4 regions of the Streptomyces sp. NPDC057900 genome follow, and region 3 is predicted to be linked to each of the others. Evidence: riboswitches for the same ligand, from Rfam matches in the RefSeq annotation. Region 3 holds a riboswitch; each other region holds the start of a gene.

Region 1 (7,316 bases), 180 kb from region 3:
CCGAGCCCCTCGACAGCTCAAGGACGCCCTGCGCGTAGGCGATCCGCTCCTGGCGCTCGGCCTCCGCGGCGGCCCGCTCGGCGCTGTCGTCGACCCCCAGGAGCTCCGCCACCTCGTCCAGCAGCGGGACATCGGCGGGGGTCCAATTACCTTCGCCGGGCGCGCGCCGGATGGCTTCGGCGTCCTCGTCCGGTACGTATCCGGGCCCGGCCAGATAGTCGGTGAGGAACCCTTCCGGGGTGAGGGGCGGCCACAGCTCGTCGACCGCGGCGTGCACCTCCTTGCTGAGCGCGACGTTCCTGCCGAGCTGGGCGACGTCGTCCGGACCGAGGAAGTTGGGCCCGCCGTGCGGGTCGGCGCCGATGAGCTCGGTGAGCTGCGAGGTGAGGGCGTCGATGATCCGGAAGGCGAAGTGCGGGCGGGCCAGGTTGTGGGGCAGCAGGGTGTCACGGGCCGCCTGCCGGGCCTCGTAGGCGATCTCCCAGTCCAGGACGAGGTCGCCGTCGTCGTGCCGGATGATCATCGGGGCACCGGGCTCGGGCAGCTGCTGCCGGTCGCGGACGGCGAGCGCGAGTGCCTCCGCCATCGCCGCGCCGCCCTTGACGGCGGCGGCGCGGCGGGTGTCCGTGCCGTCGGCGTGGACCCCGGGGTAGAGCTCGGCCTGGGTGGCGAGCAGGACACCGGTCTCGCCGAGCGCGGGCAGCACCTCGCCGATGTAGCGCAGGAAGGCCGGGTTCGGGCCCACGATCAGGACGGCGCGCTTGGCGAGCAGCTCGCGGTGCTCGTACAGCAGATAGGCCGCGCGGTGCAGCGCCACCGCTGTCTTGCCGGTGCCGGGGCCGCCCTCGACGACGAGGACACCGCGGTGCGGGGCACGGATGATGCGGTCCTGCTCGGCCTGGATGGTCCGCACGATGTCGCCCATGCGGCCGGTGCGGGCGGAGTTCACGGCCGCGAGCAGCACCGCGTCGCCGCTCGGATCCTCGAAGCCGGTGCGCTCCCGGTCCCCGACGTCGAGGATCTCGTCGTGCAGCTCGGTGACGGTGCGCCCCTCTGTGGTGATGTGCCGGCGCCTGCGCAGCCCCATGGTGGTGTGACCGGTGGCGAGATAGAAGGGGCGGGCCACCGGCGCGCGCCAGTCGATCAGCAGGGGGGTGTGCGCGGTGTCGTCCTCGCGGATCCCGATACGGCCGATGTGGTGGGCCGCGCCGGTGGCGAGGTCGATGCGGCCGAAACACAGCGACCCGTCCACGGAGTTCAGGGCAGCCAGCAGACCCGAGCGTTCGGCGACGAGCACGTCGCGCTCGTGACGGGCCTGCAGCCCGGTACCGACCGGGGTCAGGGCGTCCTGGACGTGCTGGGCGGCGACTCCGCGCAGCACGTCGACACGGTCGTAGAGCCGGTCGATGAATTCCTGCTCCCCCTGCAATTCGGAGCTTTCCCGAGTTGACAAAATGGCTCCCTGCCGGATATGGTCTTGCTTAGTGGCCCCCGGTGAGGGGCCTTTTCTGTGGGCGCACAGAAACACTCAATATACCTGGGAAAATCCCCGGCCCGCAATTGCGGGCCGGGGATTTTGCGGTTGTGCGCATCGACGGCGCGACCCGCGATGCCCAGGTGGGCGCGCCGAGGTGGCGATCACTCCGCCGGACTGGGGCTCTTGCGCTGGTTGGCGTTGAAGCGTGCCTTCTTCTGACGGTTCCCGCATGTGTTCATGTCGCACCACCTGCGGGTGCGGCTCCGGCTGGTGTCGAAGAAGGCGGCCCGGCAGGTGGGCGACGCGCACAGGGCCAGTCTTCCGTCCCGCACGCCCGAGATGATGCTGATCGCGTCTGCGGCGATCACGCCGAGGGCGTCCTCCGTACGGGAACCCGGGCCGAGCTGCCATCGCCGCGCGCCCCCAGGCGTCAGGACGGCCGTGGCCCGGCCCCTGGTGCTGTGCTCGTTGATGATCTGGACGGCGGACGCGGGGAGAGCGTCCCCGGTCGCGGCCGCTGTCGCGGCGGCGTGGATCGACTCCCTCAGTTCCCGGGCGAGATCGAGCTGGGCACCGGTGCAGGAGTCCACGGCGAGACCGTAGACCGCCAGCCAGTCGATGAGCCGGTGCGGGGCGGGAATGCGCTCCACCGGGTTGCCGTGACGCTCCGACAGGGTTCCCGTGAAGCTGGTCGCCAGCACGCTGCCGAGGCGGAAGTCGGGGAACTCAGCTTGCATGGAACCACCTTAGCCGGTTGCGTGCCGACGAGAAGGCGTAGTAGAACCGCCTTAGACGGTTCGCGATGTGCGCGGCCGGTTCCGCGATGGCCTGGAGGTCTCATGCCCCGTCCGACCGGCGATGTGCGGGCGTTCGAAGCGCACGTGCCAGACGCCGACCTCGACGATCTGCGTGCGCGACTGGCCGCGGCGCGCCTGCCGGAGGCCGAGACGGTCCGCGGGGCCGCGCCCGGCCCCCGCCGATGGGAGCAGGGCGTTCCGCTCGCCGACCTCGTCGATGTCGTGAACTACTGGCGCACCGAGTACAACTGGCGGTCCTTCGAGGAGCGCCTCAACCGCATCGGTCAGTTCCGCACGACCATCGACGGTCTGGGAATCCACTTCCTGCACCGCCGGTCCCCGCGCGTGGACGCGACTCCGCTGCTCCTGACGCACGGCTGGCCGGACAGCATCGTCCGGTTCGCCGATGTGGTGGAGGAGCTGGCGGATCCGGAAGACGCGGCCGCACCGGCGTTCCACGTCGTGGTGCCCTCGCTGCCGGGATTCGGATACAGCGAGAGGCCGGCCATCACCGGGTGGGGAACCGAGAAGATCGCGGCCGCATGGGTGGAGCTGATGGAAAGGCTCGGCTACAGCAGGTTCGCGGCCCACGGCGGTGACTGGGGAGGCAATATCACCACGGTCCTCGGCGGCAGATTCCCGGCACACGTTCTCGGCATCCACACCACGTTCGCGGAGGCGCCGCCCGGAATGACCACGGACGGACTGACCGCGACCGAGCGCGAATGGGCCGAGGAAACCGCCGACTTCTGGCGCCACCGCGCGGCGTACGCGAAACAGCAGGCGACCCGGCCGCAGACCATCGGCTACTCGCTCGTCGATTCACCGGTCGGGCTTCTTGCCTGGATCCTTGACAAGTTCGCGGAATGGTCGGATACCGAGGACAGCCCGTTCGAGAGGATTCCCGTCGACCGCGTTCTTGATGACGTCACCCTTTACTGGCTGACGCGAACCGGTGCCTCTGCGGCCCGTATCTACTACGAAAGCCACAACTCGCTGGACCCCGGACTTCGGGTCGACGTTCCGTCAGCACTCACCATGTATCCCCGCGACGTCGAGAAATGCCCGCGCCCCTGGGCGCGGGAACGGTACCGGCGGATCGTCAGATGGTCGGAGCCGGAAAGCGGGGGACATTTCCCGTCGCTGGAGGTTCCCGGGTATTTCGTCAAGGATCTGCGAGAGGGGATCGCGGCAGTGCTGGCGGCACATCGGTGAACGCGGCCGGTCCGCCCACCCCACCGGCCCGCCAAGCCGTCGGCGAATGCGGCTACGGCAGGTTCTCCGCCCGCCGGACTTCCGCCGGGCGGATCTACCCGCGAGCGAAGGGGCTCTCGGAGACGGAGGGGTGATCCGCTGCCCGAGGCCGAGTCCAGCGGCTGACCCCCTCATTGCCCCGCCGGCAGCGCGACGTACCTGCCCGGCGCCGGATCAACGGGACAGCCCTTAGGCTGCCAACCGGCACCGGCACCGTCCCCGACCCAGGAGCGCGCAAGATGTTCGAACCCGCCCAGCCGCACCCGTACCCCGACGCGTTCCGGCCGGACGCGGCGCCTGCCCCGCACGCTCTGCTCGCGCCGCTGAGCGGTTTCCTGGGCACCTGGGCCGGGCGGGGGAGCGGTGAGTACCCGACGCTCGCCGAGGAGTTCCGGTACGCGCAGCAGGTGACCTTCAGTCACGACGGGCGGCCCTTCCTCCATTACGAGGCGCGCGCCTGGCTGCTCGACGCGGACGGCGCCCCGTTGCGGCCGTCCGCACGGGAGAGCGGCTGGTGGCGGATGCAGGCGGACGGACGGGTGGAGGCGCTGATCACCCAGCCCACCGGTGTCGCGGAGATCCTGACGGGCCGTGCGGCCGACGGCGTGGCCGACCTCGCCACCCATCAGGTCGCGCTCGCGCCCACCGCCAAGGAGGTCAAGGCCACCCGCCGTCGCTACACCCTGACGGATGACGGCACGCTCGAATTCGTCCACGACCTCGCGGCGGTCGGCCGGCCGCTCCAGCACCACCTTTCGGCGCGACTCCGGCGCGAGGGCGGCAGCCGGCCGCACTGATCCGCTCACCGTCACGGGGGCGCCGGCCGCCGTCCCGTCCGACGGCGCCCCGGCTCGGACCTCGCTCGGACCTCGCTCCGACCCCGCTCAGACCTCGGACAGCACGTCCCGCAGCCGGGCGGCGAACGCCCGTGGATGCGTGGTGTTGCCGTTGTGCCCGCCGGGGAACGGGACGACCTCCCGGCCGACCACTTCGGCGAGGCTCTGTGCGCACTGGCCGACGAAGACGGACGACGCCATGGCGCCGCCGCTCGCGGGCACGATGCGTACGGGAGTCGCCCGCAGTGCTTCCCGGTCGAGCTCGGATTCGATGACGGCGGTGAAGTCGCGCTCGATGAAGAAGCCGAAGTTGGCCACACGGCGCGGGGTGAGCGGCATCGGAGTGAGCCCCGGTTCGGTCTCCTGGCGCGCCGGGTCGATGCCGAGGACCCGGGCGATCTCGGGGAAGGCCGCTGCCAGGCCGCCGTCGCGGTAGACATCCTGAAGGTGCGCCAGCTCGGCGGCGTGCCGCTCGCGCCGTCCGGTGGGCAGCAGGGACGGCGCGACCGGGTCGTGCGCCACGAGCAGCCCGAGCTGCTCGGGGTGGGCGAGCGCCAGGTGCAGCCCGATGGCGGCGCCCATGCTGCACCCGAGCATCAGGGCGGGCTCATCGGTCAGTTCGGCCAGCAGCCGGTGCACGTCGTCGGCGTGCTGCGCCATGGTGACGCGTTGCCCGGGATCGTCGAGCGTGCTGCGGGAGAGGCCCCGGCGGTCGTAGGTGACCACGGTCCAGCGGTCCACGAGCCGGTCGACCAGGTCGGTGCTGCGGTCGGCGTCGCCCTCACCGCTCTGGGAGACGAGCAGCAGGGGCCCGGAGCCACGGGTCTCGTAGTGGAGCGTGGCGCCATCGGTGTCGAGGAACATCGGGTTCTCCCGGTCGCAGTGGTGGGCGGCGCCATGAGCGCCGGCCGATGAACCACACCGTAGTGCATCTATTTCGATGCATCAATGGAGATGCATCTGTGGGGTACGAGGTCGCGGGTGGTGTGGTTGCCGGGGGTGGTGAAATGTCCTTATTGGGTGGTTAATCGCAAACGCCATCAATGGTCACCCTGGGCCCCTTTATGTACGGCCCAAAGGTCGGGGTGCCGGGCAAATCGCCCTTTTCGGGCTCAGTGGTCAGCGTCACCTTCCCGGCCCCGGACGCGGTGCGTCCGGCCTCGGTTCCCTGCTGTGCCAAGAAAGTTGACTTCCCCCGGCAGGTCTGATGCTGAGCATTTCCTTTAATTGATCTTGCGAATCAATTGGGATCAAGAATTCCGGGCTTGTTTCGTCCGGCGTTTTTCGCTTACGGTCACCGTCAATCCGGATGGAACGCCGAATCCTGCCGCCGTCCGGGAACCCGACCCACTCACGTACGGCAGGAGCGGGGGACCCAGGTTTACTGCCGGTCCGGAATCCGGAGCGGCTTGGGGTTAAGTCGCCATCACGTGCGGCCGGACATCTCCAGTCCGAACCCGACAGCTCACCTCGCAGGCGGCGGAGAGGAAATACGCCATGCCCATCACGGGTAAGTACCGTCGTTTCAAGTCCACCACCCTGACCCGCGGCTTCATCGCCGTGAGTACGGGCGGAGTCGTTCTCGCGCTCCCCCTGATCGGTGCCGGATCCGCTTCTGCCGCACCGGCGCACCCCGCCGTCGCGGAAAAGTCGGCATCCTCGACCCCCTTTGCGGCCAAGGGAATTGCGGCCCACAAGGCGGAGTCCACCGTCTATTCCGTGGTCTCCGGCGATTCGCTTGCCAAGATCGCCCGTGGGCATTCCCTCAGCGGTGGCTGGGAGCGGCTCTACCAGGACAACCGGAGTGCGGTCGGCGGTAACCCCGACCTGATTCACCCGGGCCTCAAGCTGACCATCGGCGCCAAGTCCGCCGCCGTGGCCCCGAAGGCGGCTCCCACCGCCGATTCGAAGGCCGCCACCGAATCGAAGCCCGCGACCGACGCCGCGCAGTCGTCCGACCGGTCCGAGGGAACCGACCGCGCCGACCGCTCCGAGCGGACGGTCGCGCCCGTCGCGGAGAAGACCGCCGCCACCGGGACCACCGCCACCGAGACCGCGGCCACCGCTCCCGCGCAGGCCGCGACGGCGTACACCGACGACCTCGACGGCTGGATCAAGGAGTCGCTCGCCGTCATGGCCCAGAACGGCATCCCGGGCAGCTACGACGGCATCTACCGCAACGTGATCCGCGAGTCCTCCGGCAACCCGCAGATCGTGAACAACTGGGACTCGAACGCCGTCGCCGGCACACCCTCCAAGGGTCTCCTCCAGGTGATCCAGCCCACCTTCGACGCCTACCACGTGGCCGGTACGTCGATGGACATCCTCGACCCGGTCGCCAACATCACCGCCGCCTGCAACTACGCGGCGGCCACCTACGGCTCGATCGACAACGTCTTCGGCGCCTACTGACATACCCCGGCTCCGCCTTAGGGAGGAACCGGGCGCAGGGGCGGGAAGGGCCACGCGGCTCCTTCCCGCCCCTTTCGCGTGCCGTGCGGCCCCCGCGGACCCGCTCGGGGGCGCCCCGCAACCGGGTGCGCGATGGCACTATGAACCTTTCATCCCGCGCGCTACCCTCCGCCGCATGATTTCCACGGTGGTCTGGGGAACCGGCAATGTCGGCCGCGCGGCCATCCGCGCCGTCGAGGCCCATCCGGCCCTGAAACTGGCGCATGTGCTTGTTCACGATCCGGGCAAGGTGGGCCGCGACGCGGGCGACCTCGCCGGGACCGGCCGCGATCTGGGCGTCGCGGCGACCGACGACATCGACGCGGTGCTGGCCACCGCTCCCGGCGCGGTGGTGTACGCGGCGTCCGGGGACATCCGCCCCGACGAGGCGCTCGCCGACATCACCAGGGCGGTCCGGACCGGGGCGGTGGTCGTCACCCCCGCCCTGTACGCCCTCTACGACCAGCGGAGCGCCCCGCCCGAGCTGCGCGACCCGGTCCT
Region 2 (7,316 bases), on a different contig from region 3:
ATGTCCATGATCACGCGGAAGAGGAGGAACAGCCACATGACCCAGAGGAAGAACCAGAGCATGGTCCAGAAGAGGTTGAGCAAGGGGTAGTCGTCCATCGTCCACTCCAGGGAGCCGCGTCGAATGGGTGAATACGAAATAATTCATACCACCGCAATTCGGACTCCGCGCGGCGGATGCCGCACGCGATCCCTGGGGAAGGGCGGCGTGACGTGGCGGACTACCTCTCCGGTGCGGAGACGGAAGGGGAGGGGGAGGGAGAGGGGGAGGGGGCCGGTACGGGTGCAGGTGCGGCTGTCGCCGTCGCCGTCGCCTCCGCGCGTGCGGCCGAGGAGACCTTGCGGTGGTGCGCGAGGATCCCGATGAAGCCCGCGAGGAAGCCGCTGACCAGGCCGGATACCGCGTGGTTGACCGCGTTGACGGATTCGCTGTCCGGCACTCCGATGATCGCGTAGTTGACTCCCGCGCTCATCACCGCCCCGATCACTCCGCCGATCACGCCACTGATGACGGCACCGCGCAGCGGTGACACCGGAGTGGCCACGGGGGAGGAAGTGGAGGCAGGGGCGGGAGTGAGCGGTGCGGTCATCGGCGGAGGCCCTCCAGACAGGCTGCGATGAGAGACCGGGAGCACCCTGCGGGCACGGTGAAACGCGCGCTCCGGGGCCGCTCGCACGGGCAGCCCACCGGTCCGGGGGATGCAGCAGATACCTTGCGGCAGAACACGTGTCCCCCGCAATACCTTCTCGATTTCGCCACGTTGAGGTTTCCGGCGCGGTCGGTGAGCAGCCGCGCCGGGTGTCGAGAAGCGCGCCGGGTGCCGGGGAGCGCGTCGGATGCCGGGAAGCGCGGGGTGGTCATGAGTGCGTCGAACATGCCGTAGAGTTGTGTTTACCGACGCGGGGTGGAGCAGCTCGGTAGCTCGCTGGGCTCATAACCCAGAGGTCGCAGGTTCAAATCCTGTCCCCGCTACTGAAGAATCAGGCCCGGCACGCATAGCGCGTGCCGGGCCTGATTCGTTTCCGTACGTGCCGCGCCGTGCGCGTCATCCCATTGGCCGTCGAGCACTCGCTCCGCGACCGTGCTCCGGGAAGTCTGGGAGTGGTGCGCGGTACCGTCCGCGGCCCTGAGCGCACCGGGCAGGAGAGGTAGAGGTGGGGAAGCGGGAGCAGCGGCGGGGGAGGCGCACCTACGAGGTCCGGAACCGCCGGCTCGTCCGGGTACTGCCCGGGGCGATGCTCATCGGCGGGTTTCTGTTCGACTTCCTCACTCCGCCCGCCTTCACCGCCGTTCCCCTGTTCGCGGCGGCCCCGCTGATCGCCGCACCGTTCTTCTCGCGGGCCGGCACGATCCGGGTCGGGGCTGGTGCGCTGCTCTGCGTGGCCGCGCTGCGGCTCTACGGCGGAACGCTGATCCGGGTCGTGCCGTTCATCGAGCTGCTCACCGTCCTCACCGTCTCGGTCCTCGCGGTCTACATCAACGGAGTCGTCCGGCGCAGCAACGAGCAGCTGGCCTCCGCCCGGGTCATCGCGGCGACCGCCATGCGCGCGGTGCTGCCGACGCCGTCCGACCGGATCGGCGGGCTGTACGTGGCCGCGCGGTACGAGGCGGCGCAGGCGGACGAGTTCGTCGGAGGTGACCTGTTCTCGGTCACGGACACCCCGTACGGGGTCCGGCTGGTCGTGGGGGACGTGCGCGGCAAGGGGCTGGACGCGGTGGAGGCGGTGGCGGTGATCATCGGGGCGTTCCGGGAGGCCGCCGAGCAGGAGCGGTCGCTGGAGGGGGTGGCCCAGCGGCTGGAGCGGGCGCTGGCGCGGGAATCGAGCAGGCGCGGCGGGCTCGACGCGGTGGAGGGGTTCGTCACCGCCGCGCTGGCGGAGATCCCGCAGGGCTCCGGCCGGGTGCGCGTCGTCAACCGCGGCCATCCCGAACCGCTGCTGCTGCACTCGGACGGGGCGCTGGAGCAGCTGCGGCCCACGCTGCCCGCGCTGCCGCTGGGGATGGACCTGGGCGTGTGGCCGGACCGCTCCGACGAGTGGGAGCTGCCCGCCGGGTCGACGCTGCTCCTCTATACGGACGGCCTCTCCGAGGCCCGCGACGCCGACGGGGTCTTCTACGACCCCGCGGAGCGGCTGCGCGGACGGATCTTCCCCGGACCCGAGGAGCTGCTGTCGGCGCTGACCGATGACGTACGGCTGCACACCGGTGGGGTGACGACCGACGACATGGCCCTGCTCGCGGTCGTGCGCCCGGCCGAGGGGCAGCCGGACCGGCGTACGACCGTGAAGATCGTGGGGCTGGACGGCGGAGCCGGGTGAAGGTGAGGGGCCGGGCGGGGAGAGTGCGGACGGATGTGGGGGGAGAGTACGGACGGATGTGGGGGAGAGGCGCGGCCGATGCCACCGTGGGTAACCGTAAGGAACCCCTCCGCATAACATTTGACGCAACGTCAGAAAACGGCTAACGGTTGAGGGGTGATCAACTCGCCCGATTCCACCCGGTTGTGTCCCGTAAAGTCCAGGCCAAGGATCGGAACGATCAGTTGGAACGGCTTGGAATCGGGCCCGTGTGTCTATTAACGTTCGATAACGCAGCGCGGTTGTCCCAGCCGCCGTCAGTGGCGGCACCGTGCGCGAGCGCCGAATTCCGCAAGGGAACCGGGGAACCACCTACATGGGGTGAATCGGGCATCTCTGTCTCGTTGAGAGGCGGAGGAGCCCGTAGGAGACCTTCCTGCTCCGAACCCGTCAGCTAACCCGGTAGGCGAGAAGGAAGGAAAGGAGCGCGCCCCAGTGGCGTCCAACAAGCCTGCCCCCGAAGCCCCCTCCCGGTTCGCCCCCGAACACGGAAACGACTTCGGAACCGGGCCCGGTGCCGCTTACGGCGCCAACCACGGAACCGCCTACGGCGCCAACCACGGGACGGCCTACGGACCCGATCACGGGGCCGACTACGGAACCGCCTACGGGACCGACCGGGGCAGCGAGTTCGGCAGCGGCCTCCGCGCCGACGAGGCCGGGTCCGACCGGGCGTGGGAGGAATGGAACCCCACGGAGGAGTCCATCCGCCCCGTGCGCGGCAAGCACCGCGTCGCCAAGCAGCGCAACGGCCTCGCCCGTAGCTCCACCGTTCTCGGCGTCGGCGTCATCGCGGCCGTCGGCGCGGGTGGCATGGCCTCCGCCCAGAGCAAGCCGCCCGTGTCTATCTCTCTTCCCGACGCCATCTCGGACAAACTTCCCGAGGCCAAGTCCCTGCCCGGCGTCGGCGCGTTGTTCTCGGGTGAGTCCGAGGCGGAGAAGACCGAGGTCGCGGCCGCCGCCGCCCCGCTGACGACGGCCGGCATCACCACCACAGAGGCTGAGCAGGGCACGACGGACGCCGGCGAGGCGCTCCGCGCCCGCATCCTCCAGCAGGCCGAGCAGCAGCAGGACTCCGCCGACGCCGAGGCCAGGGCGGCCGAGGAGAAGGCCGCCGAGGAGAAGGCCGCCGCAGAGGCGAAGAAGCAGCAGGACGCCGCTGAGGCCAAGGTCGCCGCCGAGAAGAAGAAGGCCGCGGAAGAGGCGAAGAAGAAGGCGGAGGCGGTACGGCTCGCCAAGCTCGCCGCCAGCTACGCCATCCCCACCTCCTCGTACACGATCACCTCGACCTTCGGTGAAGCCGGTTCGATGTGGTCCTCCGGCTACCACACGGGCCTCGACTTCGCGGCGCCGACCGGTACCCCGATCAAGGCCATCCACAGCGGCACCATCAAGTCCGCCGGCTGGTCCGGCGCGTACGGCTACCGCACGGTCCTGGAGCTTGAGGACGGTACGGAGCTGTGGTTCTGCCACCAGTCCTCGATCGGCGTCAGCGTCGGCCAGCAGGTCACCACCGGGGACACCATCGGACGTGTGGGCGCGACCGGCAACGTGACCGGCCCCCACCTCCACCTTGAGGTCCACACCCCGGACGGCACCGGCATCGACCCGATGCCGTGGCTGCGCGCCCGGGGCCTGACGGTCTGAGTCCACCGATCCCCGGCAGTCCTGACGCTCACCCCCCGACGTCAGGGCTGCCGGTCCCGGCCGAGTGCGCAGGTGCGCAGATGTACGGGTGCAGTCCGGGTGCAGCTGTAGCTGTAACTGCCATGGAATAGCGCGTGCGGTGCCGTGGGTTGTTCCTTTTATGACTTCTCTCCGCAAACTCGGTTCCTCCGGCCTCCAGGTCTCCACGCTCTCCCTCGGCGGCAACGTCTTCGGCTGGACCGCCGACGAGGCGCAGTCCTTCGCCGTTCTCGACGCGTACACGGCGGGCGGCGGCAACTTCGTCGACACGGCCGACACGTACACCTCCTGGATCCCCGGCAACGTGGGCGGCGAGTCGGAGACCCTCATCGGCAAGTGGTTCGCGGCGCGGGGCAACCGTTCCGACGTCGTCCTGGCCACCAAGGTCGGCTCCCACCCCGAGTACAAGGGGCTCGCCGCCGCCACCATCAAGGCCGGGGCCGAGGAGTCGCTGCGCCGGCTCGGCACGGACTACATCGACCTGTACTACACGCACCACGACGACGAGACCGTCCCCGTCGAGGAGATCATCACCGCCCTCGACCAGTTGGTGAAGGAGGGCAAGGTCCGCGAGATCGCCGCCTCCAACATCAGCCCGGCACGGCTCCGCGCCTCGCTGGACTTCTCCGAGCGCGAGGGCCTGGCCCGTTACGTGGCGCTCCAGCCGCACTACAACCTCGTCTCGCGCGACACCTACGAGGGCGAACTCCAGGACCTGAGCGCCGAGGCCGGCCTCGCCGCCGTCCCGTACTTCGCCCTCGCCTCCGGATTCCTGACCGGCAAGTACCGCCCCGGTACGACCGTGGACAGTGCCCGCGCCGGTGGCGCCGCCCAGCACCTGGAGACGGAGCGCGGCCAGAAGGTCCTCACCGCGCTCGACACGATCGCGCGGGAGCGGGACGCCGAGATCGCCACGGTGGCGCTGGCCTGGCTGGCCTCCCGGCCGACCGTGGTCTCACCGATCGCCTCCGCCCGCACGGTCGAACAGCTTCCCGCGCTGCTGGCCGTCGACGATCTGCGGCTGACGGACCAGGAGCTGACCGCCCTCACCGAGGCGTCCGCCTAGACCACCTGGTCGGCCCGGTCCGCCTAGGAAGAGGACTGCGGCCCGCCGCCGTACGGCTGCTGCCCGTACTGCGCCGGGCCGTACTGCTGTTGCCCGTACGGGTAGGCGGGGTACGGCTGTTGACCGTACGGGGCCGGGCCCGGGTGCGGGGCGGGGCTGCCGTACGGCTGGTACGGGGCGTACCCCGGGTAGGCGCCGGGTCCGGTGCCGTACGGCCCGTGCGCCGGGCGTATGTGCCGGGCGCGCAGGCGGCCCGACGCCTGCGCCGCGTACGCCAGGGCGGGTCCGGCGATCTCGCGGCGCTGCCACAGGTGGTGCAGCAGCTCCAGCTCGCGCTCGGCCAGATCCGGGCCGGCCGTGCCGCGGCGGGCCTGCCGACGCAGAAACGCCAGTGACGTGGCGAACGACTCGTACTCGGCGACCGCGCGCGCCGCCGCCTTCCCCCGCGCCTTGGCCTCGGCCTTCGCCTGGGCGCTGACCACGCCGCTGACCTGAGCGCTGACCCGAGCCGTGATGTGGGAGCTGACGTGGGCGTGGGCGGCGACCGGGGCCGGTACGTAGCCCTGGTGGCCGTACGGGCTGTACGGGACGCCCCTCGCTGCCGCCGCCTGCCACCGCCGTGCCGTGTCCCTGGCCATGCCGCGGGCCCGCATCGACGAGAGGGCGAGCGGCTCCGTGGGGGAGAGCCAGCCGGCCGCGGCGTAGGCGGGCAGCTCGACGGCCAGGGTGCGCAGCTCGCGCTGCCGGGACCAGATCGCCAGCCAGGTCACCAGACCGAAGGCGGGCACCATGAACACGCCGTACACCACGTAGAAGCCGTACGGGCCGAACGTCGCGGAGCCGTTCCACAGGGCGTGCATGCCCATCGCGAGGACCAGTCCGAGCAGCGGCAGCGCGATACGGCGGAATCGCCGGTGGCGTGCGCTGCTCGCGGCGATCCCGAAGCCGATGCCGGTCATGACGGTGAAGAGCGGATGCGCGAACGGCGACATGACCGCCCGGACGAAGAACGTCGCGACGGTCACGGAGGCGAACCCCGAGCCCATCTGCTGGTCCTCGCCGAAGGCGTTGCCCAGGTAGAGGATGTTCTCGGTGAAGGCGAAGCCCGTCGCGGCGAATCCGGCGACGACCAGGCCGTCGACGATCCCGTTGAAGTCCCGTCTTCGGAACAGGAAGAGCAGCAGCACGGCCGCGCCCTTGGCGCTCTCCTCGACGACGGGCGCTATGACGGTGGCGCCCAGCGTGTCCGCGCTGCCCGGGTCGGCGGTGGCGGTGGCGATCCACTGGGTCGCGAAGGAGTTCGCGAGGATCGCGACGAGCGCGGCCGCGCAGGCGCCCCAGGCGAAGGCGAACAGCATGTTGCGCCAAGGTCCCGGCTCCACCCGGTCGAGCCAGCGGAACGCCGTCATCAGCAGCGGGACCGGCAGCACCGCGAGACCCAGCCCGACGAGGAACCCCTGAGTGCCCGTCTGGTCCCGTACCAGCGCGAGGATCACCAGGCCGCAGAGGGCCAGCACGGTGAAGACGGCGACGACGCGGAGCGTTTTGCTCCGCCACAGCATGCCGACGCGGCGCGGCCGGTAACGCCACTGGCCCCGCTCCGGCACGGCAGCCAGGATCTCGCCGACCCGCTGCTCCTCAAGCACCGGGACGGCCGGCTGCGACTGCCGCTGCTGCGGAACAGAACCGTCGGACACCCCATGACCCTAACGAGGAGGACTGACAACGGCCATGGCGTATCGGCCCCCCGGAAGCGGCCGGCGCGGGGTGACCGGGACCCTGGGGGGGAAGGGGTCAGTGGCGGGCGAAGAGCAGGTCGTGCACGACATGGCCCTTGTCCAGGCCCTGGCCCTCGAACCGGGTCAGCGGCCGGAACTCGGGCCGTGGCGCGTAACCGCCGTCCGCCGCCGTGTTCTCGAAGCGGGGGTGCGCGGTCAGCACCTCCAGCATCTGCTCGGCGTACGGCTCCCAGTCGGTCGCGCAGTGCAGGACCGCGCCGGGCTTCAGCCGCTGTGCCACCAGGTCGAGGAACTCCGGCTGGATCAGCCGGCGCTTGTGGTGGCGGGACTTGGGCCACGGGTCGGGGAAGTAGACCCGGAGCCCGTCCAGCGAGTCCGGCGTCAGCATCTCGCGCAGCAGGATGATCGCGTCACCGTTGGCGACCCGGATGTTGGACATGCCGTTCCGGTCCGCGAGACGGAGCAGAT
Region 3 (7,316 bases):
CGCCCGATACGTCCTTCCCGAGTTCACCGAGCGCACGTCCCAGGGGACGCGCACGCTCGACCCGTACTCCAAGCTGCTGGCCGAACGCGTCGTCTTCCTCGGCACCCCGGTCGACGACGTCGCGGCCAACGACCTGGTCGCGCAGTTCATGTACCTGGAGCACGACGCACCCGACCGGCCCATCCAGCTCTACATCAACTCCCCCGGCGGCACGTTCGGAGCCATGACGGCGGTGTACGACACGATGGCCTACCTCACCTGCGAGGTGGAGACGTTCTGTCTCGGCCAGGCCAGTGCCGGCGCGGCCGTCCTGCTGGCCGCGGGAGCTCCCGGCAAGCGGCACGCGCTGCCCGGCGCGCGGGTCGTGCTGCAGCAGCCCGAACTCCCGGAGCCGGTGCGGGGACAGCCGTCCGACCTGGAGATCGAGGCCCGGGAACTGGCCAGGATGCGCGAGACGCTGACGGGCATGCTGGCCCGTCACACCGGCCGCCCCGCCGAGCGGATCTCCGACGACACCGAGCGCGACCTCATCCTCGACGCCGAGGGCGCCAAGGCCTACGGGCTGATCGACCACGTCCTGCAGAACCGCGGGCCCCTGTTGCCGCCCGCCGCGAGGTGAACCCGCGATGCGGCCACCCGAGTTCCCGCCGCTGCCCGCCCTGACCCGCGCGGAGGGCGAGTTCGTCGACCGATACCTGGAAGTCGTCGACCAGCTGGGCCGGATCAACCCGGCCCGCGCCGACGACACCTACCGGGCGCTGCGCGCCGCACAGGCGCTCGCCTCGCACGCCGCGGCCCTGCGGGACGCGCTCACGTTGATGCACGAGCGGGGTGAAAGCCGGATCCACTCCGCCACGTTGACGCGGGCGTTACGGGTGCTGGACGGGGAGCGCCGCGCCGGGCGGCTCACCCTGCCGCCCGACCCGCCGAGTTGATCAACTCCCTTGCGCCGACACGCCCGACAGCTGGACCGAATTATCTCGCTCGTTCGGCGTAGGTGTTACCTCGCAGGAGGGACAGGCCAACTTGCGCTTTCGAAGTGGGTCGTGGGTGAAATCTCCCGTTCCGCCCCTGGTACGGCACTGGAAGGAGAAGTACGGCAACCCCCCGTAAGGGCCCCTGTCCACCCGAACGGGTCAGTCGTGATGAGCCTCACATATCACTGTTTCACCTCGGAAATCCGGCGTTCGGTGAGTCAAGATCCCTGGGACGACAAGCCCCCGCCACCGCGGCGGGGCGGTCCGGGCGGACGCCGAGTCCTGCCGCTGTCCGGATGCCTGGTCGACAGGAGTGGATCGGCAGGAGTGGAGGACCCGAGCACAACGGGCCGACCGGAGATCCGGTCGTCCCTCGGGGTGAAGCCGCCACGTGCGGCCGGGCGACTTCGCCAGCCCGAACCCGACAGGTCATCCTTCACAGGCGGCTGACGAAGGGTTGCGCATGACTGCGCAGGTTCATGTCCCGTCTCTCCTCACCCGAGCCACCACGGCCTCGGTTCTGACTCTCGCAGCCGTCGGCGGCACGCTGTTCGTCCCCGGCGCCGTGACCGACGCCCAGGCCGCGACTCATTCGATGAAGGCGCTCAACATCGCCGCGTCGAAGAAGGGATCGCCGTACCGGTGGGGCGCCACCGGCCCCAGCCGTTTCGACTGCTCGGGTCTGACGCTCTATTCGTTCATGAAAGCGGGCAAGAAGCTCCCGCGCACCGCCCAGCAGCAGTACAACAAGACCCGGCACATCTCCGCCTCGAAGCGGCAGCGCGGGGATCTGGTCTTCTTCCACTCCGGCCGCAGCGTCTTCCACGTGGGTATCTACGCGGGCAGCGGCAAGATCTGGCACTCACCGAAGACCGGTGCCGTGGTGCGGCTGGAGAAGATCTGGACGAAGAGCGTCTACTACGGCCGGGTCAGCTGACGCCACCGCCCCGCCGCATGACCCGCGCCCCGCGTCAGCGCACCAGGGTGCCGGTCACCAGTACCGCCCCCAGCACGGTGAGTGCCGCGCCGCTGCCGCCCTCGATCGCGCGGGCGGTGCGCGGCCGGCGCAGCCACCGGCCCAGCCGGTCCACCAGGAGCGCCACGGCCGGGAACCAGATCAGTGCGAGCAGTACGACGATCGCGGCGAGCAGCAGCGTACGGGGCAGCGGGGCGGCCCCGGCCGGGACGAACTGCGGAAGCAGGCTGAGGAAGAGCACCGGCGCCTTGGGGTTCAGGGCGTTGGTCAGGAAGCCCTGGCGCAGTGCGCGCCGCGTCCCGTTCGTGGCGTGCGCGTCACCGTCCCGCCCGGTGGCGGTTTCGGCGGCCGCCGCCTGCCCGGGGCCGCGCCGGGCCGCACGCAGCGCGCTGATGCCCAGGTAGAGCACGTACGCCCCGCCCAGGAGCTGAACCGTGCGGAACAGCACCGGCACCGCCACCAGCACGGCGGCCAGCCCGGCGACGGCGAGCGCGGTGTGCACGAGCAGGCCCCCGGCCACGCCGAGCGCGGTCGCCACCCCTGCGGAGCGCGAGGCGAGGGCGTTGCGTACGACGACGGTGAAGTCCGCTCCGGGCAGCGCGACCATGACGGCGGCGACTCCGAGGAAGGCGGTCAGTTGGGCGTCCATGGCTCCACCCTGGACCCGAACGGCCTTTAGCATGTACTTGCAATCCTGTGGGTCTGCCAAAAGGAACGCTTAATGTACGACCCGACACGGCTGGCGGCGCTGGTGGCGGTCGCGGAGGCCGGTTCGATCACCCGGGCCGCCGCCCGGCTGGGCTATACCGCGCCCGCGCTCTCCCAGCAGCTCGCCAAGCTGGAGCGGGAGGCCGGTGCCGCGCTGCTGGTCCGGCACCACCGGGGCGCCCGGCTCACCGCCGCGGGCGAGCTGCTCGCGGGCCGGGCCCGGCGGGTCCTGGACGAGATGGACCAGGCGCGCCACGAGCTGGCCCGGCTGGCCGGGCTCTCCGGCGGGCGGCTGCGGGTCGGCACCTTCACTACGGCCGGTATCCATCTGCTGCCCCCGGTGCTGAGCGCCTTCCGCCGGGCACATCCGGATGTGGAGCTGCTCGTCACGGATTACGAGCCGCCCGGCGGGGTGGCGGCCGTGGCCTCCGGCGAGGTCGATCTCGCGCTGACGCACGCGTACGAACCGGCCGCCACGGTGCCGCTGCCCTCGGGCGTCAGCGCCGAGCCCCTGCTGGTCGAGGAGCTGGTCCTGATCACCGCTGTGGGCCAGGTGCTGGCCGACGGGAGCGGGCGGCTGCCGGTGACGGACCTCGCGGGCCGGCCGCTGATCAGCAGCGCGCCCACGCATCCGCCACGGCGCGGGGTGGAGAACGCGCTGGCCGAGGCGGGCGCCCTGCCCGCGGTGGTCTGCGAGTCGCCCGGCTATGCGCTGGTGTGCGCGCTGGTCAGCGCGGGCATCGGGATCGCGGTGGTGCCCGAGATGGTCGCGGCGATGTCGCCGACGCCGCTGTCGGTGCGGAGGCTGGAGCCGGCCGCGTTCCGGCGGACCATCTCCGTGGTGCACCGCGGCGACCGGTCGAGCGCCGCGGCGGCGACCCTGCGGGCCCTGCTGCGCAGTGGGTTCAGCCGCTCCACCGCACCACAGTGACCCCGGCGCGCGGGCGCGGTCAGCTCTGGACGGGGACGCTCCACGGGAGCATGATCCAGACGGTCTTGCCGCCCTCCGCGGTGGGTGTGACGGTCAGCCGGCCGCCGTACTCCTTGGCCAGCGAGCGGATGATCACCATGCCGCGCCCGTTGTCCTGCTGAACGGCGGCGGGCAGCCGCTGGGGCCAGCGCGGGTGACTGTCCGTCACCCCGAGGTGCAACTGTTCCTCGCGCTCCAGGCGGAGGTCCACGGTGAAGGTGGGCGACTGGCCGAACGTGTGCTGGACGGCGTTGGTGGCCAGCTCGGAGACGATGAGCCGGACGGTGTCGGCGCCGTCGCTCCCGTCCGACAGCCCCCATTCGGCCAATACCCGGGCCACGTACCTGCGGGCCGCGGAGACCGAAACCGGCTCGCTCGGCAGCGTGACACTCGCCTCTTGTTGGTCCGCCATGGCCGGCCGCCCCTTTCCCGCCCGGAACCGACCCACGATCGGTCCGTGCTGTGCTTCGCGCCAGATTGCCACTGATGCTGCCCTCTGTGACGGCGATCCACCAAGATATGCATATATCTGTCGCTCAAAGCGGTGAACTCTTCGCTGGATACCGTGCGGGAGCGGCACACTGTCCGCTCGGCACGGAGTGGCCGGCGGGACTGGGAGGGGAGCCACCACATGCAGCACGGCCCTGCGGTGCGACGCCGCAAGCTCGGGGAGGAGTTACGGAGTCTGCGCCACACCTCGGGCCTCACCAGCCGGGAGGCGGCGCAACTGCTCGGCTGGCACCAGTCGAAGGTGAGCCGGATCGAGACGGGCGTCAGCGGGGTGCGGCCGGCGGACGTCACCCGGCTGCTGGACGCGTACGCCGTGGACGACCGGCAGTTGCGGGAGGTCCTGGAGACCCTCGCGGGCTCCGCGGGTGGTGGCGGGGCGGGCTGGTGGCACGCCTATCGCGGGCTCATTCCGCCCCAGTACCGCGACTTCATCAGTCTGGAGTCGCAGGCGCGCACCGCCCGGACCCTGGAAACCTCGGTGGTGCCGGGCCTGTTGCAGACCGCCGACTACGCACGCGCGGTGACCCGGGCCTCGCTCGACGGCCTGCCGTCCGGCCAGTTGGACTCGCTGGTCGAGGTGCGGCTCGCCCGGCAGGGGGTGCTCAGGAGCGATCCGCCGCTGAGGCTGAGCGCGGTGCTCGACGAGGCGGTGCTGAGGCGCGCGGTGGGTGGCCGGCGGGTCATGAGGGAGCAGCTCCGCCATCTCATCCGGCTGGCCCGGCTTCCGCATGTGGACCTCCAGTTGCTGCCCTTCTCGGTCGGCGGCTACGTCGGCCTCACCGGACCTTTCGTAATCTTCTCTTTTCCGAGCACTTCTGATCTGGATGTGGTCGTTCTTGACCACTTGACGAGTAGCCTCTATCTGGAGCGGAAAGAAGACCTTGAGGCGTACAGCTCGGCCTTCCGCACTCTGCAGGCGCACGCGCTGTCGCCGGAGCACTCGTTGGACCTGATCGCCACGATCGACCGCGGCGGTCAGTAACTACGGACTGCCCGAGGGGGGCGTCATGTCGGATTGCCTCGCACAGCACGCGTTACGGTGGCGGCGCAGCAGCCGCAGCACGGGAATGAACAACTGCGTGGAAGCCGCGCCGTTCGGCGGCGGACGGCTGGCCGTGCGCGACTCCAAGGATGTGTCCAGGCCACCGCTGCGGTTCTCGGCCGAGGCCTGGACCTCCTTCGTCGCCGGTCTGAGCCCAAGGAGTGTCCCGGTCCGCTGACGCGACGCGGCGGACCGGTCGAGGGCGCCGGACGACGCGGGTGTCGTCTCAGGCGCCCGGAGCGGTCCGCCGCACGATCGTGACCGCGGTCGCGATCTGCTCGACCGTCAGATCGGCGCGTGCGGTCAGCCGCAGCCGGGAGATGCCGTCCGGTACCGAGGGCGGCCGGAAGCACCCCACCGCCATTCCGGCGGCGCGGCAGTCCGCCGCCCAGCGGACCGCCGCGTCGGCCGAGGGCGCCCGCACCGAGACCACGGCCGCGTCCGGGCGTACGGCGGTCAGACCGGCCGAGGTCAGCCGGTCGTACAGCGCGGTGGCGACCGTACGGGCCCGGCCCGCACGTTCCGGTTCGCGGCGCAGCAGCCGCAGGCTGCCGAGCGCGGCGCCGACGGCGGCCGGGGCGAGCCCGGTGTCGAAGATGAACGTGCGGGCGGTGTTGACCAGGTGGTCGATGACGCGGGCGGGGCCGAGAACCGCGCCGCCCTGGCTGCCCAGCGACTTGGAGAGGGTCAGGGTGGCCACGATGCCCTCCGCGCCCGCCAGGCCCGCGGCCGCGAGCGCGCCGCGCCCGCCCGCTCCGAGGACCCCCAGACCGTGCGCGTCGTCGACGAGCAGCGCGGCGTTCTCTTCGCGGCAGGCCTGGGCCAGGGCGCCCAGCGGCGCGGCGTCGCCGTCGACGGAGAAGACCGAGTCGGTGACCACCAGCGCCCTGCCGTCGTGCGCGTGCAGGGTCTTGCGCACCGCGTCGGGATCGGAGTGCGGCACGACGGCGGTCTCGGCCCTGGAGAGCCGGCAGCCGTCGACGATCGAGGCGTGGTTGCCCGCGTCCGACACGATCAGGGAGCCCCGGCCGGTGAGGGCGGTGAGCGCGGCGAGGTTGGCCGCGTAGCCGGAGGACAGGACGAGGGCCGCCTCGAAACCGCAGAAGTCGGCCAGTTCCTGTTCGAGCTCGGCGTGCAGCGCGGTGGAACCGGTCACCAGGCGCGATCCGGTGGCTCCCGCACCCCAGCGGCGGGCGGCGTCCGCCGCCGCCCCGGTCACTTCCGGGTGTCTGGTCAGCCCGAGGTAGTCGTTGCTGGCGAGGTCCAGCAGTTCCGATTCCGCGGGCCGGGGCCGGAGCGTCCGGACCAGTCCGGCGTCCGCGCGGCGGCGGGCCTCGTCGTCTGTCCAGTCGAACGGGGCGAAGGGCATGGGCAGTCCCTTTTGTAGGCAACTCACAGACCTTAACCGGGGGCGAAGCCGGACAGGGTGTGGCCATGCACACACCCTGAGGGCTCTCTGTTGTCCGGTTCTTCCTTGGCTCGGAGGCGTGCCGTGCGTCAGGATCATCGCCATGGACCTCCTGAACACGCTGGCGGAGAAGGGGCTGCGGCGCGAGCTGCCGACCCGTGAAGAAGCGCTCGCCGTACTGGCCACCCCGGACGACGATCTGCTCGACGTGGTGGCCGCGGCCGGAAAGGTACGCCGTCAGTGGTTCGGGCGGCGCGTGAAGCTCAACTATCTGGTCAATCTGAAGTCGGGGCTCTGCCCGGAGGACTGCTCGTACTGCTCGCAGCGGCTGGGCTCCAAGGCCGAGATCCTCAAGTACACCTGGCTGAAGCCCGATGAGGCGTCCAAGGCGGCCGCCGCCGGGGTGGCGGGCGGTGCCAAGCGGGTCTGCCTGGTGGCCAGCGGCCGGGGCCCGACCGACCGGGACGTCGACCGGGTCTCGCAGACCATCGAGGCGATCAAGGAACAGAATGAGGGCGTCGAGGTCTGTGCCTGCCTCGGCCTGCTCTCCGACGGCCAGGCCGGCCGGCTGCGCTCCGCGGGGGCCGACGCGTACAACCACAACCTGAACACGTCCGAGGGGACGTACGGGGCGATCACGACCACCCACACCTACGCCGACCGGGTGGAGACGGTGCACCAGGCGCAGGCGGCCGGGCTCTCCGCCTGTTCGGGGCTGATCGCCG
Region 4 (7,316 bases), on a different contig from region 3:
ACGGCGACGACGGCGAGGTCGACCGGTTCACCGATCTCGCCGAGGGAGCGGTGGGCGGGCACCCCGTCGATGGTGTCCTGGTCCGCGGCCAGGGCGCTGTTCACCGCGTAGGCGCGGCCGGTGAAGCCCGCGCCCAGGAGGTTGCGCAGGACGGTGCGGCCGACCCCGCCCGGGTTGCGCCCCGCACCGATGACGGCGACGGAGCCGGGGGCGAGCAGCCGCTGCACGGACCGCGCCTCCGCCCGCTGCTCACGGGCGCGCTGGACGGCGAGCGACTCGGCGGTCGGTTCGAGGTCCAGGGTGAGGTGGACGGAGCCGTCCTCGAAGCTGCGCTGCTGGGTGTATCCGGCGTCCCGGAACACCTTGATCATCTTGTTGTTGGCGGGGAGCACCTCGGCGGCGAAGCGCCGGATGCCGCGCTCGCGGGCGACGGCCGCGATGTGTTCGAGCAGCGTGGAGGCGACGCCTCGGCCCTGGTGCGCGTCCTGGACGAGGAAGGCGACCTCGGCCTCGTCCGCCGGGGCGGAGGCGGGCCTGCCCGTGGCGTCGATCCGGTCGTAGCGGACGGTGGCGATGAACTCGCCGCCCACCGTGACGGCGAGTCCCACCCGGTCGACGTAGTCGTGATGGGTGAAGCGGTGGACGTCCTTGGCGGAGAGCCGGGGGTAGGGGGCGAAGAAGCGGTAGTACTTCGACTCGTCGGAGACCTGCTCGTAGAAGCTGACCAGCCGTTCGGCGTCGTCCGTGGTGATCGGCCTGATCCGGGCGGTGCCGCCGTCGCGGAGCACCACGTCCGCCTCCCAGTGGCCGGGGTAGGCGTGATGCGGACTCTGCTCCACAGAGGGCTCCATGGGCAAAGCGTACGGCTCTGCCAGCGGTCGCGTGGGGGTCGGGGCCGGGGCAGTCTGGGGGTGGCCGGCCGACGGCGGAAGCGGTCCGCGGACGGGCCGCGGGTCGGCCGGAGCATCGCGCACTGCATGAGAGACTGGTCTAGACAACCATTGATTCGTGAAGGGCAGAACCATGGCTGAGCGCCGCGTCAACGTCGGTTGGGCCGAGGGCCTGCACGCCCGCCCCGCATCCATCTTCGTCCGTGCCGCCACGGCCTCCGGCGTCCCCGTGACCATCGCCAAGGCCGACGGCAACCCGGTGAACGCCGCGTCCATGCTCGCGGTGCTCGGGCTCGGCGCCCAGGGCGGCGAGGAGATCATTCTCGCGTCCGAGGCCGACAACGCCGATGCCGCTCTGGACCGTCTGTCCAAGCTGGTCGCCGAGGGGCTCGACGAGCTCCCGGAGACCGTCTGATCCAGCGGTCACGACCGCCCGGAATTCCTGCGCAAGAGCCGCGGCACCCCCGACCGGGAGCCGCGGCTTTCGCGTTGCGCGAGAATACCGTGCACAGCGACCCGCCATAGCGACCCGTACGGTCCGGCCGCCCGGAATAATTCAGGACGGCGCGCGGAACAACAAAATGGACAGCACCGGGAATGCCTCGGCGAATAGCTGCTTCTTGTATACGGCGTAATTGTTAATGACGGCCGCCCTGGGTGTTTACGGCATGTTGCGAAGTCCTCACCCGGCCGGCCCGGGGAACGGCCGGGGCGGCGGGGCGGCCCGGCCGGCGCAGCCGGTGCGCGGCGGTGGCCCGCTCGGCGTGCTGGGCGGCGAGCGCCCTCGCCCGTTCCGCGTCGCCGCGCGCCACGGCGTCCACGATGGCGCCGTACTCGGCCCAGGAATCGGCGGGGCGGGCCGGCGGGTCGACCGCGTACATCCAGGCGATCTTGTGCCGGAGCTGGGTGAGCAGTGCGATCAGGCCGGGGCTTCCGGAGGCCTGGGCGAGGGTCTCGTGGAACCAGCCGCCCAGTGAGCGCAGGTCCTCGCCCTCGCCCCGGCGGGCCCGCTCCTGGCCCAGCCTGACCAGGCCGCGCAACACCTTGAGGTGGGCGTCGGTGCGGCGCTGGGCGGCACGGGCCGCGCCGAGCGGCTCCAGCAGCATCCGGACCTCAAGCAGGTCCGCCGCCTCCTGCTCGTCGGGCTCGGCGACGCAGGCCCCGGCGTGCCTGCGGGTGACCACGAAGCCCTCGGACTCCAGGGTGCGCAGCGCTTCACGCACCGGGACGCGGGAAACCCCGTAACGGCGTGCGAGCACTTCCTCGGTGAGTCGGCTGCCGCGCTCGAAGACACCGGAGACGATGTCGTCACGGATTGCCGTGCATACCGAATGCGCCGGAATGCGCATGTCCGAACCTCCGCCTTAATCCCCGCGAAACGCGGCCGATCGACGCCTGTCCCGTGACTCTATTGCAATGCGGACGCATTTCCGATGCCGGGTGGAAATTCATGAATATCTTTTGGTCGCGGAGCGGGTACGGACGCGGGTACGGCTGAAGGCCCCGGCGCGTCGCCGGGGCCTTCAGTGAGGTGCTTCGCGTCGGTCAGACGGTGACGCCGTGGGCGCGCAGATACGCGACCGGGTCCATGTCGGAGCCGTACGACGGGGTGGTGCGGGCCTCGAAGTGGAGGTGCGGTCCGGTGGCGTTGCCGGTGGCACCGGAGAGGCCGATCCGCTGCCCCTGGCCGACGCTCTGGCCGACGGACACGGCGATCGAGGAGAGGTGGCCGTACTGGGTGTACGTGCCGTCCGTCATCCGGAGCACGATGTTGTTGCCGTACGCGCCGCCCCAGCCGGCCTCGACGACCGTACCGGCGCCGACGGCGACGACGGAGCTGCCGGACGCGGCGTGGAAGTCGATGCCGGAGTGGCTGCCGGAGGACCACAGGGAGCCGCTGGACTTGTAGCCGGTGCTCACGTAGGAACCCGCGACGGGCAGCTGGAAGGTGCCCAGCCGGGCGCGCTCGGCGGAGCGGGCGGCACGCGCCTCGCTCTCGCGGGCCTTCTTGGCCTTGGCGGCGGCCTTGGCCTTCTCGGCCTTCGCCTCTGCCTTCTTCTTCGCGTCGACGGCGGCCTTGGCCTTCGCCTTGGCGGCGGCGTCGGCCTGCTGCCGCTGCGCGTCCGCCTGGGCGTCGATCCGGTCGGCCAGGTCGCCCTCGATGGCGATGATCTGGGAGAGGCCGGTGTCGGTGGCGGTGGCCTCGGTGTCCGCGGCGAGCGCCGGGGAGGCCAGCGAGCCGATGACCCCGGTGGTCGCCAGGGTCGCGATGCCGACGGCCTTCGCGCCGCGGCGCGTCATACGGCACGGGGCACGGTGCTTCCCGGTGGCACGGGTGAACGCCATGAAGTGGCTGGTCCTTTCCTTCCTTCTCGCCTACCGGGTTAGCTGACGGGTTCGGAGCAGGAAGGTCTCCTACGGATGCGCCGGCCTCGCACGAGGCATGGGCATCCGATTCACCCCAGGGACTGCGTGGGTCCCCGGCTCCCCGGGCTCGCGCCTGACGGGGACTCGGCGATGGCTGCCCGGTACGTCGCGGATGCGGCATACGAGTGACGGACAGCCGCGCCGACGCTAAGCGGGGGCACTTCCCCGCACCAAACGGACAGGCCGTTTTGTAGCGCATCCCACAGGGCAGACAGGCAACCTCTCCACCAAAACGGACAAAAGGCGAGGCCCTGGCGGCAGACGACCCGCCAGGGCCTCGTCCCCGCCCCGCTGTCGGGGGCAGTAACAGGTCAGCCGGTGACGACCGAGACCTCTCCGATGCCGAGAGCCGTGACGGGCTCCTTGATCTGTGCGGCGTCCCCGACGAGGACCGTGACCAGCCGGTCCTCCGGGAAGGCGTTGACCACGGCCGCCGTAGCCTCCACCGTGCCGGTCTCCGCCAGGCGCGCGTACAGCTGTGCCTGGTAGTCGTCCGCGAGGTGCTGTTCGACCTGGTCCGCGAGGGTGCCCGCGACGGAGGCGGCCGTCTCGAACTTCAGCGGTGCCACGCCCACGAGGTTCTGCACGGCCGTCTCGCGCTCGGCGTCCGTCAGGCCCTCAGCGGCCAGCGTCCGCAGCACCTTCCACAGGTCTTCCAGCGCCGGTCCGGTGGACTCCGTGTCCACCGAGCCGCTGATGGCGAGCATCGCGGCGCCGGTCGCCCCGGAGGCGGAGTCCCGGGCCGAGGAGCGCAGCACCTGGGCGAAGGCGCGCACGCCGTAGGTGTAACCCTTCTCCTCACGCAGCACCCGGTCGAGCCGGGAGGTCAGCGTGCCGCCCAGGCAGTACGTGCCGAGCACCTGGGCCGGCCAGACGCTGTCGTGCCGGTCGGCGCCGATCCGGCCGATCAGCAGCTGGGTCTGCACCGCTCCGGGACGGTCCACGATGACCACCCGGCCGGTGTCGTCGGCGGTGATCGGCGGGACCGGACGGGGCGCGGCGGTGTTGCCCGACCAGTCGCCCAGAGAGTCGGAGAGCAGGGCGTCCAGGTCAATGCCGGTGAGGTCGCCGACGACCACGGCGGTCGCGGTGGACGGGCGGACGTGGGCGTCGTAGAAGGCGCGCACGGCCGCGGAGTCGATCCGCTCGACGGTCTTCTCGGTGCCCTGGCGCGGGCGCGACATCCGGGCCGTGGCCGGGAAGAGCTCCTTGGAGAGCTGCTTGGCCGCGCGCCGGGCCGGGTTCGCCTGCTCGTGCGGGATCTCGTCGAGCCGGTTGTTCACCAGCCGCTCGATCTCGCTGTCGGCGAAGGCCGGTGCCCGCAGGGCCTCCGCGACCAGGCCGAGCGCCTTGGCCAGCCGGGAGGCGGGGACCTCAAGGGAGACCCGGACGCCGGGGTGGTCGGCGTGGGCGTCCAGGGTGGCGCCGCACCGCTCCAGCTCGGCGGCGAACTCCTCCGCGCTGTGCTTGTCGGTGCCCTCCGACAGGGCGCGCGACATGATCGTGGCCACCCCGTCCAGCCCCTCGGGTTCGGCGTCGAGCGGGGCTTCGAGGAAGACCTCGACGGCGACGACCTGCTGGCCGGGGCGGTGGCAGCGCAGCACCGTGAGGCCGTTGGGCAGGGCACCGCGCTCGGGCGCGGGGAAGGCCCAGGGCCTGGCCGTGCCGGGGGCGGGCTGCGGGTGGTACTCCATCGAAACTCCAGTCACGGCAGCGTCGCTCACTTGTCCGCCCCTTCGTGCGCGTCGGTGTCGTCGGCGGCGGTCCCCGCCTCGTCTGCGGGCTCCGCGGGCTCGACCGGCTCGTAGACCAGCACCGCCCGGTTGTCGGGCCGCAGCTGGGCCCTGGCGGCCGCCCGGACCTCCTCCGCGGTGACGTCGAGCACCCGGTGCACCGCGCTCAGGGCGAGCTGCGGGTCACCGAACAGCACGGCGAACCGGCACAGTTCGTCGGCGCGGCCCGCGACCGTACCGAGCCGGTCCAGCCACTCGCGCTCCAACTGGGCCTGGGCGCGCTCCATCTCCTCGGGCGAGGGGCCCTCCTCGGCGAACCGGGCGAGCTCCTCGTCGACCGCGGCCTCGATCTGCGCCACCTCGACGCCGCCGGACGTCTTGACGTCCAGCCAGCCGAGCGAGGGCGCGCCGGCCAGCCGCAGCAGCCCGAATCCGGCCGCGACGGCCGTCCGGTCGCGACGGACCAGGCGGTTGTGCAGCCGGGACGACTCCCCGCCGCCCAGCACGGTCAGCGCGAGATCCGCGGCGTCGCACTCCCGGGTGCCGTCGTGCGGCAGCCGGTAGGCGGCCATCAGCGCGCGCGCCGGGACCTCCTCGTGGACCTCCTCGCGCAGCTCACCGCCCATGACCTCGGGCAGCGAGCCGTCCCTCGGGGGCTGCTTGCCGTCGTGCGACGGGATGGTGCCGAAGTACTTCTCGATCCAGGCGAGCGTCTGCTCGGGGTCGATGTCGCCGACGACCGAGAGCACCGCGTTGTTGGGCGCGTAGTTCGTACGGAAGAAGGCACGCGCGTCATCGAGGGTCGCCGCGTCCAGGTCCGCCATGGACCCGATCGGGGTGTGGTGGTACGGGTGGCCCTCCGGGTACGCGAGGGCGGTCAGCCGCTCGAACGCGGTGCCGTACGGGACGTTGTCGTACCGCTGCCGGCGCTCGTTCTTGACGACGTCCCGCTGGTTCTCCATGGACTCCTCGTCGAGCGCGGCGAGCAGCGAGCCCATCCGGTCGGCCTCAAGCCACAGGGCGAGCTCCAGCTGGTGCGTGGGCATCGTCTCGAAGTAGTTGGTCCGCTCGAAGCTGGTGGTGCCGTTGAGCGAGCCGCCGGCGCCCTGGACCAGCTCGAAGTGGCCGTTCCCCTTGACCTGGCCGGAGCCCTGGAACATCAGGTGCTCGAAAAGGTGAGCCAGACCGGTGCGTCCCTTGACCTCGTGGCGCGAGCCGACGTCGTACCAGAGGCACACCGCGGCGACCGGGGTCAGATGGTCCTCGGAGAGCACCACGCGCAGGCCGTTGGCCAGACGGTGCTCGGTCGCTGTCAAGCCGCCGGAGCCGGCCTGGGCTGTGGCCGTGTGACCCATGGGCATGTACGTCCCTTCGATCGCGATACTGGATGTGGTGCGAGACCTGCCACTGTAAGCAAGCGCACCGACACCTGGCGAAGTTCCCGTGCCGCGCACGTCATGCGCAAGTCATGCGCGAGTCACGCGGAAGCCGTCGGAAAAGGGGGTCCCGACCCCCTCGGGACGGGTGGAGAACCCCCCTCGGGACGGGTCTGGAACCGCCTTTGGGACGGGTCGAGGTCGGAGTTGTCGGTGCGGCGGTCCACAATGGTCCGCGTCAGAACCTGAGGTTGCCCGAACAGAATCCGTGAAGGAGTCGCAGCCGCGATGGCCCGCCGCAGCACGAAGACCCCGCCGCCGGACGACTTCGAGGAGAAGATCCTCGACATCGACGTCGTCGACGAAATGCAGGGCTCCTTCCTTGAGTACGCGTATTCGGTGATCTACTCACGGGCCCTGCCGGACGCCCGTGACGGCTTGAAGCCGGTGCACCGACGCATCGTGTACCAGATGAACGAGATGGGCCTGCGCCCGGACCGCGGCTACGTGAAGTGCGCCCGCGTCGTCGGCGAGGTCATGGGTAAGTTGCACCCGCACGGTGACGCGTCGATCTACGACGCGCTGGTGCGGATGGCACAGCCGTTCTCCATGCGGCTCCCCCTTGTCGACGGCCACGGGAACTTCGGCTCGCTCGGCAACGACGACCCGCCGGCCGCCATGCGGTACACCGAGTGCCGGATGGCCGACGCGACGTCGTTGATGACGGAGTCGATCGACGAGGACACCGTCGCCTTCCAGTCGAACTACGACGGCCAGGAGCAGGAGCCGGTCGTCCTGCCGGCCGCCTATCCCAACCTCCTGGTCAACGGCACGACCGGGATCGCGGTCGGCATGGCGACCAATATGCCGCCGCACAACCTGGGCGAGGT

The links. Region 3 has a riboswitch for cyclic di-AMP ahead of ACFVQ0_RS23715 (C40 family peptidase). Riboswitches for the same ligand answer to the same signal wherever they lie in the genome.
Region 1: linked by a shared signal. The riboswitch ahead of ACFVQ0_RS24425 (transglycosylase SLT domain-containing protein) and the one ahead of ACFVQ0_RS23715 (C40 family peptidase) in region 3 are both predicted to bind cyclic di-AMP.
Region 2: linked by a shared signal. The riboswitch ahead of ACFVQ0_RS17405 (M23 family metallopeptidase) and the one ahead of ACFVQ0_RS23715 (C40 family peptidase) in region 3 are both predicted to bind cyclic di-AMP.
Region 4: linked by a shared signal. The riboswitch ahead of ACFVQ0_RS27830 (M23 family metallopeptidase) and the one ahead of ACFVQ0_RS23715 (C40 family peptidase) in region 3 are both predicted to bind cyclic di-AMP.

What each region holds. Positions count from the first base shown of each region.
Region 1 is NZ_JBHVOI010000006.1:387,495-394,810, forward strand. Features, by position in the region: gene ACFVQ0_RS24400 (HelD family protein) at 1-1,429, opposite strand, end outside; gene ACFVQ0_RS24405 (CGNR zinc finger domain-containing protein) at 1,639-2,214, opposite strand; gene ACFVQ0_RS24410 (epoxide hydrolase) at 2,317-3,489, shown strand; gene ACFVQ0_RS24415 (FABP family protein) at 3,768-4,325, shown strand; gene ACFVQ0_RS24420 (alpha/beta fold hydrolase) at 4,413-5,228, opposite strand; cyclic di-AMP (ydaO/yuaA leader) riboswitch at 5,670-5,858, shown strand; gene ACFVQ0_RS24425 (transglycosylase SLT domain-containing protein) at 5,862-6,776, shown strand; gene ACFVQ0_RS24430 (dihydrodipicolinate reductase) at 6,952-7,316, shown strand, end outside.
Region 2 is NZ_JBHVOI010000003.1:709,835-717,150, forward strand. Features, by position in the region: gene ACFVQ0_RS17385 (SHOCT domain-containing protein) at 1-98, opposite strand, end outside; gene ACFVQ0_RS17390 (hypothetical protein) at 221-589, opposite strand; tRNA gene ACFVQ0_RS17395 (tRNA-Met) at 899-972, shown strand; gene ACFVQ0_RS17400 (PP2C family protein-serine/threonine phosphatase) at 1,155-2,318, shown strand; cyclic di-AMP (ydaO/yuaA leader) riboswitch at 2,628-2,781, shown strand; gene ACFVQ0_RS17405 (M23 family metallopeptidase) at 2,793-4,004, shown strand; gene ACFVQ0_RS17410 (aldo/keto reductase) at 4,165-5,109, shown strand; gene ACFVQ0_RS17415 (PrsW family glutamic-type intramembrane protease) at 5,133-6,806, opposite strand; gene trmB (tRNA (guanosine(46)-N7)-methyltransferase TrmB) at 6,904-7,316, opposite strand, start outside.
Region 3 is NZ_JBHVOI010000006.1:204,029-211,344, reverse strand. Features, by position in the region: gene ACFVQ0_RS23725 (ATP-dependent Clp protease proteolytic subunit) at 1-619, shown strand, start outside; gene ACFVQ0_RS23720 (hypothetical protein) at 627-935, shown strand; cyclic di-AMP (ydaO/yuaA leader) riboswitch at 1,265-1,437, shown strand; gene ACFVQ0_RS23715 (C40 family peptidase) at 1,441-1,914, shown strand; gene ACFVQ0_RS23710 (LysE family translocator) at 1,949-2,602, opposite strand; gene ACFVQ0_RS23705 (LysR family transcriptional regulator) at 2,675-3,592, shown strand; gene ACFVQ0_RS23700 (ATP-binding protein) at 3,612-4,043, opposite strand; gene ACFVQ0_RS23695 (helix-turn-helix domain-containing protein) at 4,263-5,123, shown strand; gene ACFVQ0_RS23690 (DUF397 domain-containing protein) at 5,149-5,361, shown strand; gene ACFVQ0_RS23685 (8-amino-7-oxononanoate synthase) at 5,410-6,552, opposite strand; gene bioB (biotin synthase BioB) at 6,695-7,316, shown strand, end outside.
Region 4 is NZ_JBHVOI010000009.1:109,388-116,703, reverse strand. Features, by position in the region: gene ACFVQ0_RS27845 (GNAT family N-acetyltransferase) at 1-851, opposite strand, end outside; gene ACFVQ0_RS27840 (HPr family phosphocarrier protein) at 1,024-1,305, shown strand; gene ACFVQ0_RS27835 (GntR family transcriptional regulator) at 1,529-2,239, opposite strand; gene ACFVQ0_RS27830 (M23 family metallopeptidase) at 2,436-3,236, opposite strand; cyclic di-AMP (ydaO/yuaA leader) riboswitch at 3,250-3,417, opposite strand; gene ACFVQ0_RS27825 (M16 family metallopeptidase) at 3,629-5,011, opposite strand; gene ACFVQ0_RS27820 (M16 family metallopeptidase) at 5,038-6,411, opposite strand; gene ACFVQ0_RS27815 (DNA topoisomerase (ATP-hydrolyzing) subunit A) at 6,715-7,316, shown strand, end outside.